3 regions of the Peribacillus sp. NJ4 genome follow, and region 3 is predicted to be linked to each of the others. Evidence: riboswitches for the same ligand, from Rfam matches in the RefSeq annotation. Region 3 holds a riboswitch; each other region holds the start of a gene.
What was found. A riboswitch is a leader RNA that binds a small molecule or an ion and turns the genes downstream of it on or off. The one in region 3 is predicted to bind S-adenosylmethionine.
Positions count from the first base shown of each region.

Region 1 (4,249 bases), 1.9 Mb from region 3:
GTATTACATGCATTTCATGTGTTATCAAGACAATCGTCAACCCAAGACGCTGATTGATGTCAACAAGCAATTCGAGTATAGAGTCGGTAGTCTGTGGATCCAAGGCAGAAGTCGCTTCATCACACAGCAGCACTTTAGGATCATTCGCTAGAGCCCTGGCTATTCCCACCCGTTGCTTTTGCCCTCCGCTTAATTGCGAAGGATAGGCCTTTTCTCTGCCTTCCAGTCCGACTAACTTGATCAATTCGTTCACACGTTTGGTGCGTTCAAATTTTGAAACTCCTGCAATTTCCAACGGGAAGGATATATTTTCCTGAACGGTCCTGGACCATAATAGATTGAAATGTTGGAAAATCATGCTGATTTCTTGACGGGCCTTACGAAGCTGAGCACCTTTAATTTTTGAAATTTCCTTCTCAGCCACCACAACGGATCCTTCTGTGGGTGTTTCCAATCCATTGAGCATCCTGATCAAAGTACTTTTCCCCGCTCCACTATAACCAATAATACCGAAAATCTCGCCTTTATTTATTTCAACATTCACATTATTTACAGCCTTGATCGTCTCACTGCTTCCTTTTCCTGTTCGGAACAGCTTACTGACTTTTGTCAATGTAATCATTAATCCTCACCTCTTTTATCCAATAAAACCTATGAACTTAGTTAATTTCTCTACATTATTATCTGTTTCCCCTACCAATTTTGCAATTCATGCAAAGGTTTTCCCTACTGAAATAGAAAAAACCTTTCTGCATGAGCAGAAAGGCAGGTGAAGAAACAGGCCTTCCTCTCATCTTCCAAAGTGATTAAACTTTGTGTGAATTGGCACCTTTCCAAGGAAATCTCCTTGTCGGTTGCCGGGTTTCATCGGGCACATCCCTCCACCTCTCTTGATAAGAGCTAATATATAGAATATTTGTACATCATTAAGTTCTTTAGTATGTTGAAATTTTATCATAGATAAAAAAGGAGCGCAATGTATAATATTTCTAGTTCAAGAATGCCCAGGACTTTTTGCTTAAACCGTTTTAGAAGTCAAGGAGACGATATTCGTCGCTTTTTCAATTGCCTGCTCCAAATCTTCTATTAAATCCTCTACATTTTCAATCCCAATGGATAAACGGACTTGATCAGCACGCACACCAGCTTTCGCCAGACCTGCATCATTCAATTGCTGATGGGTCGTACTGGCAGGGTGAATGATTAAACTCTTCGCATCCCCTACATTCGCTACATGGGACCATAATTCCACCGAATTGATAAGTTTCGCCCCGGCTTCGCGGTCTCCCTTTATTCCAAAAGTCACAACAGATCCTGCTCCCTTAGGCAAATATTTATCCGCAAGGGCTTTATCGGGATGATCCTCATTAGCAGGATGCGAAACCCAAGTCACGGCAGGGTGTTTTTTCAAATATTGAAGTACAGACTTCGTGTTCGAAAGATGCTCTTTCATCCTCACATGCAGCGTTTCAAGTCCAAGCGTAAACTGGAATGCGCTTTGGGCACTTAGCGCAGGGCCTAAATCACGAAGTAACTGCACTCGGGCTTTCGTTATAAAAGCGGCTGGTCCAACTGCCTCGGCGTATACCAGACCGTCGTAACTTGGATCAGGCTCCGTAAAGCCAGGGTAGTTTGGCGAGTTCCAATCGAACTTCCCTCCATCCACGATGACACCGCCTAAGGTGGTTCCATTTCCCAGAAGCCATTTTGTAGCGGAATGGATAACAATATCCGCTCCAAAATCAATTGGTCTGCATAGATACGGTGTAGCGAAGGTATTATCAATGATTAAAGGTATCCCGGCATCATGGGCAATGTCGGCTACCGCTTCAATATCAAGGACCCTCAAACTTGGATTTCCGATCGTTTCGGCAAATATGGCTTTAGTTCTTGGCGTAATCGCCCTTTTGAAATTTTCAGGGTCATCAGGAGAAACGAACTTCACTTTAATCCCATATTTAGGAAGAGTATTTTCAAAAAGATTATACGTACCGCCATATAAAGTGGAGGCTGAAACGATCTCATCCCCTGCACCGGCAATATTCAGGATTGACAGTGAGATGGCAGCCATTCCGCTTGCTGTTGCCAATCCGCCGATACCGCCTTCCAATAAGGCCATTCTTTCCTCAAAAACGCTGACCGTGGGATTATGTAGTCGTGTATATATATAGCCATTCTCCTTTAAGCCAAATAAATTCGCTGCATGGTCAGTGTCTTTGAACAAGTATGCATTGCTTTGGTAGATCGGGACTGCACGTGCACCTGTTTCATCAGCTTGCAAACCGCCATGAACACTCAATGTTTCGAAACGTAACTTTTTCTCTGACATACTATTTCTCCTCTTTCTCTATGGATTTAGTAGGAATTAAATTGAAACCGGGCCTTTCATAAACAAAAAAACCACTTCCACAAGAAGAGGTTTTAATAACGCACCTCATCTTTTCAGAGCTAACACTCTGCTGGAATTAGCACCGTATATAAATTTATACCGGTTGCCGGGCTTCGTCGGGCCAGTCCCTCCGCCACTCTTGATAAGAACTATTAAATTCAGATGCTTTCTTAATACAAAATATAACATTTTAGAATTAACCAGTCAATGAATTGTTAGAATATTCTTTGTTTAATTCCGGTTTGGCCGCCACATGTCCACAACTAAAAAAACCAATCCATTTCTGATTGGTTTCTTAGCTGATCTCCTTAAGCAATCCATACAAATAAGGAACGGATTGAAAGGCATATATTTTTTTGTGCAGCTGCCCTTCTTTGAAAAGCAATAAACACGGGACACTTTCTATTTCATATGATTCGGCAATTGCTTGAACATAATTCATATTCATTTTACCTGCCTTCAGTTCCGGGAAAAGTTCCATGGATATCGTCAGCATCTTGGAAGCCACCTGACAGGTGCCGCATAAAGGCGTATATAAATATAAGCAAAATGTTTCCCCTTGTTCAACGGCAAGCTTACACTCTTCTTCTTTCCATTCCTGAATCAATTAGTCGTTCACCCTTTGACTTAAAAATTTCATTTTAACATTCATATTGGCAGATAGAAGCACAGTTGCGATATGATGTTCAGGTGAGCTCTCCACTTCTTTGTACATTTTATTAATATACAGGTGGTTCGCTTCCGGCATTTCCCTTCGGAATTGCTTCCGCAGCTTTTCTCCTGATTCATCTGCGTCAAAAAGGAGATAAACATCACGGTCCATCAATTCATCCACTAATTCATCAAGCTTAGTTAATGATATGGTCCCATTCGTACATCTAATTTCCACATCTTCATCTAAAACGGAGGCAACTTTTCTTCTATCGGAACTGCCTTCTACAATGATCACTTTATCGAATTCGCCCCATTCCATGTCATCACTCCATCTCACGAATTATGTGCGCAACTATGATTGTACAAAATGAAAAAGAGAGCAGGCCTTTTCAGTCCCCCCTCTCCTTCGTTTTTAACCGTTAATCAAACTCTCATATTCCTCAGCGCTCATCAGGTTTTCAATATCACTGCTATTTGATGGTTCAAGCACAATCATCCATGCTTTTTCAAAAGGAGATTCATTTACATATTCAGGGTTGTCACTTAAGTCTTCGTTTACTTCAACAACCTTGCCACTGATAGGAGCATACAGCTCAGAAACGGTCTTAACGGATTCAACACTTCCAAATGGTTCGTTCGCTTTAAGTTCATCCCCGATTTCTGGAAGCTCAACGAAGACGATGTCCCCTAGCTCGGACTGGGCGAAAGCTGTAATTCCAATGCGCACTGTTCCATCTTCGGTTTTTACCCATTCATGTTCTTTAGTGTAACGAAGTTCTTTTGGTGTTGTTGTCATTATAAACCCTCCATATGTACATCTTATTTTATCTATTCCATTATAAGGTAGATTTATTGTTTAAGTAAGGAATTAACCAAATATTTTGTAAAATTTCAGTTCCAAACCTGTTCGAATTGCTCTTCTTTGAATCCTACCGTCACTTTGGTACCATCCGTAACAATCGGCCTTTTCAGAAGCATGCCATCTGTGGACAATATATCAAGCATCTCTGCTTCAGAAGCTTCTTTCAGCCTATCCTTTAAGCCCAGCTCCCGATATTTTTGACCGCTAGTATTGAAAAACTTCTTCAACTCCAAATTACTGATTTTATATAGTTGTTCAATTTCAGTTCGCGAAGGCGGATTTTCCGCTATATGAATCGCTTCATATTGCAGTTCATGATTATCCAGCCACTTCTTCGCATTACG
Region 1 is NZ_JAUCFQ010000001.1:537,548-541,796, reverse strand. Features, by position in the region: gene QUF94_RS02625 (methionine ABC transporter ATP-binding protein) at 1-622, opposite strand, end outside; SAM riboswitch class I at 788-900, opposite strand; gene QUF94_RS02620 (O-acetylhomoserine aminocarboxypropyltransferase/cysteine synthase family protein) at 1,019-2,329, opposite strand; SAM riboswitch class I at 2,432-2,538, opposite strand; gene QUF94_RS02615 (thioredoxin family protein) at 2,685-2,996, opposite strand; gene QUF94_RS02610 (toprim domain-containing protein) at 2,997-3,362, opposite strand; gene gcvH (glycine cleavage system protein GcvH) at 3,456-3,839, opposite strand; gene QUF94_RS02600 (arsenate reductase family protein) at 3,935-4,249, opposite strand, start outside.
Region 1: linked by a shared signal. The riboswitch ahead of QUF94_RS02620 (O-acetylhomoserine aminocarboxypropyltransferase/cysteine synthase family protein) and the one ahead of mtnK (S-methyl-5-thioribose kinase) in region 3 are both predicted to bind S-adenosylmethionine.

Region 2 (4,249 bases), 760 kb from region 3:
ATGTATAATAATGGAATTGTGGGAGTTGTTTAGCACCTTCTTTATTATCGGCTTTGTATCGTTTGGAGGCGGATACGCCATGATTCCGGTAATAGAATCGGAAGTCTTACAGCATGGGTGGATGACGACGCAACAATTTACCGATGTAATCGCTATTTCCGGCATGTCTCCCGGGCCTATCACCACCAATAGTGCCATTCTCGTAGGCTATTCGACTGCTGGATTAGCAGGAGCCATATCATCCGTTCTCGGAATCTTGCTTCCTGCCATTATACTCGTAACCGTTATAGCCACCTTCTTCAGCAAATTGAATCATTATCCAGTTATTCAATCGATGTTTTATGGATTAAGACCCATTGTCACTAGTTTAATCCTCTTTGCAGCTATCAGCTTTGCACTTTCCAATCATTTGATAGCCCTGAACTTTTCATGGCATACGATAAGCTTATTACTCGTTTTTGGATTATCGTTATTTGCCCTATTGAAATTACGCTGGCACCCAGCCTATGTCATTATTCTTTCTGGTTTAGTTGGTGTTGTCCTCTATTCATAACGACTAGCTCACACAACCATTATGCGTTGGGTTAATCAATATGAATCGGAATTCCTAAACATTGATAACACTTAAACTGATGGAAGAGCGAGGGTGACATCGCTCTTTTTAATTATTTTTCACCAATGTTTCAATACACCTTACAAAGTAAAACCCTGAATCTAATGATTCAGGGTTTATTTTCATGCTTATTCTCATTATTAAGAAGTACGTTTCTTCGTTTCATTATCTACCGGCTGAAATCGCGGATAACCAATCAAGATGGCTATGACTCCACAAAGGCCAATTAGTATTGGGTAATATGAATACGGCAAGATGCTTATCGGAGAAATATGTGCTACCCCAGCTGCAACAAGCAATTGTGCCCCATATGGAATTAACCCCTGAATGCAGCATGCAAAAACATCAAGCAAGCTCGCCGATTTACGCGGATCAATCCCATACTTTTCAGCAATATTTTTCGCAAGTGGCCCGGCAATGATAATTGATATCGTGTTATTTGCCGTGGAAAGGTTCGTCAAACCAACAAGCCCGGCAATGCTGAATTCAGCCCCTTTTTTAGTTTTGCTGTTTCGGGTCACGAGGTGGAGAAGGTAATCGATACCGCCATTATGCTTGATTACAGCTACCATGCCTGCGATTAAAATGGCCAGGAAAGAGATTTCATACATTCCCGCCATCCCTTCTCCGATTTTTTGAATGACACCCAACGGTTGATAACTTCCATCCGCCAAGCCGATAATTCCGGCAAATACGATTCCGATGGATAGGACCAGGAACACATTGACACCTGCCAATGCAGTGATCAATACACAAAGATATGGAAGGATCTTCACCCAATTATAAGAATGTTGAGTGATGGCCGCTTGTTCACCCATTGTTAAAATTCCAAGGATGACACATGTGATGATGGCCGCAGGTAAAACAATGAAAAAATTCACTTTGAACTTATCCTTCATTTTCGTTCCCTGCGTACGAACTGCAGCGATTGTCGTATCTGAAATGAAGGAAAGGTTATCCCCAAACATCGCACCACCAATAACGGCCGCCATTGAAAAGGCAAGCGAAATATCGGTTTGCTCGCTAATTCCCACCCCAATAGGTGCTAGTGCTACAATCGTTCCCATGCTCGTCCCCATGGATAGAGAGATAAAGCAAGCGATGATGAAAATCCCTACCATTAATAGATTTTGCGGAAAAACCGCTAAGGCAAGGTTCACCGTAGATTCAACTGCCCCCATGCCATTTGCAACTTCGGCAAAAGCGCCTGCCAAAAGGAAAATGATAACCATTAACATAATATTGGCATCCCCGGCGCCTTTACAGAAAATTTCAACCTTTTGATTGAATGACTCTTTCCGATTCATTGCCAATGCAGCAGCCGATGCAATTGAAATCGCTACAATCACCGGAAAAGAATAAAAATCTTTTGTAATGATTCCGGACCCTATAAATAAAATCAAAAAAACGACAAATGGGATTAATGCCCACGGATTCCCTTTATTGTTTGCACTCATGATGTACACCTCTTTTTATTTTTCCCATGACATGTGTCACAGCACTTATTCTTCTAACATTTTTCGTAAATAACACCTTCATGGAAGCTATAGCTAAAAATACTTTCAGCATAAAAAAGACCTCTTCCATTAAACACAACAAGAAGAGGTCTTTTAATTTATAAAAAACGCCCTCCTTATCTTTCAGGCAAAAATCAGCCTGCTGGATTTGGCACAGCACTCCTATTAAAGTCTGCTGCCGAGACATCTTCGGGCCAGTCCCTCCGTCTCTCTTGATAAGAAGATTTAAATTATATAATGATATTATCAAATGCACCGGTGTCCAAGAGAAAAGAAGCAGGCTGGTAACTTGCTATAACCGCTCCAAGTTTACCTCTGTCCACTTTCGGAAAGTGACATCGAAAGCCTTATTGAAAAGCAAATATAAGAGTACAGCATTTTATGTATTTTCGCAAGGTTTAGTTTAAAAGTATTTCAAATGTGGACCTTAATATTATAAACGGACTTTTACATGTACAGTAAATAAGGTATTTGGGTTAATTGTGATATTTGGATGAAATCTCAAATAATGTCATTTGTCTGGACGGAACTAAAATAAAAAGAGGTCTAAGGACCTCTTAGCAAATTTGTTGTATTAGGTTTGGTGAATTATTTTTAGTTGAGTTCACATCAGTCGATACCTCAAATGCTTCCATTTGTTCAGAATCGAATGATTTTAAATACTGCTGTAGAAAGGCAGGATCATTAATGGATGGATTCAACCAATCTTTTTCATCTTCAGGTTTAAGGATGACAGGCATGCGGTCATGAATGCTGGTCATTAGCTCATTAGGAACGGTTGTTATAACTGAGCACGAATAGATGTTGATTCCTTCTGGAGATTTCCAGGATTCCCAGAGACCTGCCATTCCAAATGGCGCATGATTTTTAAGCTTTATTCGCATGGGTATTTTTCGCCCGGGTTCCTTCTTCCACTCATAAAATGAATCAGCGATTATCAAGCATCGTTTCTTCTTATACGCATTCTTGAAGCTTGCCTTCTCAGCAATGGTTTCCGCTCTGGCATTGATCATTTTGTAGCCCAGTTTTTCATCTTTTGCCCAGAAAGGAATGAGTCCCCACCGAAGGTATCCAAGTCGATTCCTTGCTCCGTCATTAATGACGGATAGCACGGAGTGGGAAGGTGCAATATTGTAGCTGAATTGGTATTCTTCATCAAAAGGTCCTTGAATATTAAACCGTTCTTTTATTTCTTCAATGTCCGTGAAAAGCGTGAAACGTCCGCACATAATATCGCCTACCGTTTTAGGATTTATTACAGTGTAACAAATGGGACGGGCAGGTACAAATCAGCGTTCTAAAATCCTGATGTCGGTAAATGGTTGATTAAATAATTCGCTGGAAATCAAAAGTGTGCCCAGGACTTCTCTCTCATCTTCAGCTTTAATGATTTCTGACAAAATTAAGGTACTGCCATTCCTGACCGTTACATTATATTCATTCATAGAATCCCCCTCATTAGGCTAGATGGTTGTTATTATAAACCAAAAACCCACAAGTATCATTATTGACCTTTAGTAGAGTCGTAGTTAATCCACTAATGATGAGTCTATATAGGAGTACACCGCTATTTACATATACATAAAAAAGACTGTCCATGAATGATCACAGACAGTCTGGTCAACAGGTTTTTCACTTCAACAAATTTTTACCGGTGATGATAATGGGGATAGCAAAAAGGTCGATGAGTAATGCCTCTTGTTATTCCGTGGGAGTTACCCATAATCCATGTCCATTTATTATTTAAAATTCAGCAAAACCTCATTTATTAAATGTGCTGCCAATGTAACCGTTTTATTATTTTCGTCCAACGAAGGATTCACTTCCGAGATATCAAAGGAGAGGATCTTTTCATTTGATACGACATGCCTAATAATCGCACGGACCAATTTCGGATTAAGTCCAAACGGAGAGGGTGCACTTACCCCAGGTGCGTAGGCTGAATCAATAACGTCCGTACATAATGTAAGAATAATGAAGTCATTTTTCTTAACGAATTCATTTATCCGCTGCTTGGTTTCATCCATTTCGTTCAATGACAAATCTTCTTCCAATATGTAATCGACCTTATTCCTCTCAGCAGTTTCAAACAGGGCCTTCGTATTTCCCTGTTTCTGAA
Region 2 is NZ_JAUCFQ010000001.1:3,145,448-3,149,696, forward strand. Features, by position in the region: gene QUF94_RS15650 (chromate transporter) at 11-553, shown strand; gene QUF94_RS15655 (Na+/H+ antiporter NhaC family protein) at 754-2,070, opposite strand; SAM riboswitch class I at 2,244-2,352, opposite strand; gene QUF94_RS15660 (SOS response-associated peptidase) at 2,688-3,359, opposite strand; gene QUF94_RS15665 (hypothetical protein) at 3,420-3,575, opposite strand; gene hutG (formimidoylglutamase) at 3,870-4,249, opposite strand, start outside.
Region 2: linked by a shared signal. The riboswitch ahead of QUF94_RS15655 (Na+/H+ antiporter NhaC family protein) and the one ahead of mtnK (S-methyl-5-thioribose kinase) in region 3 are both predicted to bind S-adenosylmethionine.

Region 3 (4,249 bases):
TTAGATTATTTCATAATAGACCTCTAAAGAATAATCATAATTGATCATCATTAAAAAACGAGACGGATACGAAATCCTTCTCGTTTTTTATCACCAATAAAACTTGGATTATTTAACGAAATCCGGAATGTTTTTGATGAAATCCGGTGTTATGATGCCGTTTTCTGTAATGATGCCTGTAATTAGATGATTCGGTGTAACATCAAAGGCTGGATTGAAAGTCTTCACGTTTTCCGGGGCGATCCTTACACTTTGAATGAAAGTGATTTCCGCTTCATGCCGTTCTTCGATCGGGATGGATGTGCCGGATTGGATTGAAAGGTCGAAGGTGCTTGATGGAGCCGCCACATAAAAAGGGATACCAAAGTGCTTGGCTAAAATGGCCAATCCCAATGTCCCGATTTTATTGGCTGTATCTCCATTAGCCGCAATTCTGTCGGCCCCGACTATAATTCCATTTATTCGTTTCTGGTGAATCGTATGGGCGGCCATATTATCAGAAATTAAGGTGACGTCAACCCCCGCTTGCATCAATTCCCAAGCCGTCAAACGCGCCCCTTGCAGGACAGGCCTGGTTTCACAAGCGTACACTTTTAGCGGAAAGTCCCTTTCTTTAGCCAGGTGGAAGGGAGCCAGGGCTGTTCCATAACGGGCTGTGGCAATCCCTCCAGCGTTGCAATGCGTTAGGATGGAATCTCCTTTAGCGAATAAGGATAAACCATGTTCCCCGATTTTCCTGCACATTTCTTCATCTTCAGCAAAGATGGCTTGGGCCTCCGATACAAGTGCTTCCTTGGCAGTTGAAATGCTTTGCGCTGCTTTCAACGTATTCTCCATCCTCCTTAACGCCCAAAAAAGGTTGACTGCAGTTGGCCGTGAAGAAGCGAGTTTTTCAATATGCCTCGTTACATTTTTCTTGAATTCCTCTAATTCAGCGGTTGTTTCCTGTTTGGCACCAAGTGCAACACCAAATGCTGCCGTCAGTCCAATTGCTGGGGCACCACGAACTTTTAATGTCAATATGCTGTCATATACATCATCAACAGAATGAAGTTCAATAAATTCAGTTATGGAAGGAAGGGCTTGTTGATTTAATAATGTAATATGGGTATCATCCCATTGTACCGAATATGGTAAGGGTGCTAGTGTAGTCATGTGCAGGTCTCCTTTTAAAGGGTTGAATAAGATGGCAGTGTACGTTGCTTCAACGCTTCAATGACAGCTGGAACATCCAATTCTTCCCGTTTTTTAATTAAAAATGCACCAATTTCCAATGTTGCCGTTTTGGCAGCGATCCTTGTATCTTTATTTTCAATGACGTTTAAATCGGCAACATGGGAAAGGCCAATGGTTCGCCGAATCAGTTCACAGCCGGCAAAACCGAATGCATCTTTTTTGAATTTTGTCAGTAAATAAGGCAGATAGCCTTTCACATGGCGGAATGGGCTTTTATTTTGGCCTTCCCATAATTCGGTATAAGTTTCTTCAAAGGCATTCCAAAATTCATGAAGGTGTGAGAAAATCTCTTCCTTTCCAGCGCCATTTCGTGTAATTGCCTGAAAGAGAAGGTTGGCGGTGTATTGACCAAGGTCAAAACCAACGGGCCCATAAAAAGCGAATTCCGGATCAATAACCTTTGTTTCAGTTTCACTTGCAAAAATACTTCCAGTATGTAAATCTCCATGAAGCAAGGCTTCCTGCTCGGTTTCAAAACTTTGTTTCAGCTTAGCGACCTCAAGTATCACTTCTTGATAATTCCAAATATTTTTGGCGGCATCAGTCAATTCCGGCTCGAAATCTCCCGGGAGTTCCTCAAAAAATGGATCCGTGAAAATAAAGACCTCAGTGATTTTGCAGAGTTCCGGATTCGTGAAATGTCGGGCCACTTCCTTTTTCGCGGATGGTTCTAAATGATAATCTGATGTATAAAATGCCGTCTTCGCTACATATTCACCAATATGCTGTGAAAGCAATGGATATTGATCGCCATCGATCAAGCCTTTTCTAACGATTTTCAAGTGCGATAAATCTTCCATGACTGTAATGGCAAGCTGTTCATCCGAATAATAGACTTGCGGTACGAATTCGGGGCAATAGCTTCTGAAATGAATCAGTGCATTCGCTTCAATGGCTGCCCTTTTCAATGTCAGCGGCCAGCTTTCACCAAGTACCTTGGCATAAGGGACCGCTTGTTTGATTATTATTCCTTTGTTTGTGACTGTGTCTGTAATATGAAAAACATAATTTAAATTTCCATCGCCGATTTCTTTACAGTTTAAACTTGCATCCGCATTGACCAACCCAAGTTTTTTTGCAAGGGTTATAGCTGTTTCGTTTGTCAATCTCTTAAAATTTGAATGGTTTTGAGTCATTCTTTTCCCCTCCAGATTCAAAATAAGAATAAAAAAGCCTCTTTCATATAGAAAGAGGCAGAAGTTTTGGCTTCGGACCTCTTATCTTCCAGAAAATGAATTCTGGTGGAATTAGCACCGTGCTCTGTGGATTTTATAATCCGGCGGTGAATCCGCCCCATTTCACAATGGTATTACAGTCGGTTGCTGGGCTTCATAGGGCCTTTATCCCTCAGCCTGCTCTTGATAAGAGTATATGTTTTCTGAAATTTTAATCTTCGGGAAAATAATATCAACTTTTTAAATAGTTTGTCAATGGGAAAATTAATAATAATCCGGCCGACGATATTCGAATACGGGTATTTTGTTCCGTGCTTCCGTAACTTTATTGAAGTCCAAGGTGCCTGTCAAGAGTTCGTTTGCTTCTCCGGCTTCACTTATGATATTCCCCAATGGATCAATAATCAAGGAATGACCCGCAAATATATTATTGACATCCGAACCTGAACGGTTAACGGCTACAACATATGCTTGGTTCTCGATGGCACGGCTAATCAATAAGGCTCTCCAGTGATCGAGTCTGGGCTTTGGCCATTCTGCCATTACGAATAGAACTTCGGCGCCTTGAACGGTATGGGCTCGCTGCCATTCAGGAAAACGGATGTCATAACAAATGAATCCAGCACATATTTTTTCATCAAGAGTAAATAAACCATCTTTTTCACCTGGCTGCAGGAAATGATGTTCATCCATTAACTGAAATAAGTGAAGCTTATCATATTCTTTTATGAGATTTTCATCCTTATTGATGATGATCATGGTGTTATAGATGCCCTTGCTTGCTTTTTGGCAACGGAACCCCCAATTATGTGAAACTGGTGTTTCTTTACCTGATCTTTTAAACATTCAATCGTTTTTTCTGCTTCTTCATCAGCAATCTCATTTAACCTGGTCAAGTCGTATCCTGTTGACCAAAGCTCTGGTAAAATAACGATATCGGGTTTGGACATTGCTGCTATTTCCATCCATTATTCTGCAACCTGAAAATTGATATCTGGTTGCCCGAAGGCAATATCCAATTGAATGCAGGCAATTTTCCACTTCATCGTTTAAAACCCACCTGTAAAAAATGCTTTACAAGACTATGATAAACATATATCATTTGTGACTAGAATTTCAAGAAATTTCAGAGAAGGTGTATAAATGTTGCAATTCGAAAAATCCAGACAACTTCAAAAACTGCCCAAGCAGTTTTTTGCCTCTCTAGTCGCAAAAGTCAATGCGATTACGGCGCAGGGTCATGATGTCATTAATTTAGGCCAGGGAAATCCTGATCAACCGACGCCTGAACATATCGTGAAAAGTTTACAGGTTGCCGCTGAAAAAACGATTAATCATAAATATTCGCCGTTTCGGGGACATCAATATTTAAAAGATGCTGCTGCCGTCTTTTATGAACGTGAATATGGTGTCAAGCTGGATCCGAATAGTGAAGTGGCGATTCTCTTCGGGGGAAAGGCAGGTCTTGTCGAACTGCCGCAATGTTTATTGAATCCAGGTGATACAATCCTTGTTCCAGATCCCGGCTATCCGGATTATCTTTCCGGTGTCGTTTTAGCCCAGGCAAAGACCGAACTGATGCCCTTGACAGAAGAAAATGATTTTCTTCCGAAATACAATGACATACATAAAGAAGTGCTTGATAAAGCCAAAATGATGTTCTTGAACTATCCGAATAATCCCACCGGTGCTTCTGCAACTGAAAGTTTCTTTGATGAAACCGTCTCCTTTGCAAAAGAGCATTCGATTTGCGTGGTCCACGATTTCGCTTATGGGGCAATAGGATTCGACGGAAAAAAACCGATAAGCTTTCTCCAGGCAGAGGGAGCGAAGGATGT
Region 3 is NZ_JAUCFQ010000001.1:2,387,699-2,391,947, forward strand. Features, by position in the region: gene mtnA (S-methyl-5-thioribose-1-phosphate isomerase) at 109-1,155, opposite strand; gene mtnK (S-methyl-5-thioribose kinase) at 1,170-2,372, opposite strand; SAM riboswitch class I at 2,451-2,604, opposite strand; partial or broken gene QUF94_RS12030 (carbon-nitrogen family hydrolase) at 2,676-3,376, opposite strand; gene QUF94_RS12035 (pyridoxal phosphate-dependent aminotransferase) at 3,555-4,249, shown strand, end outside.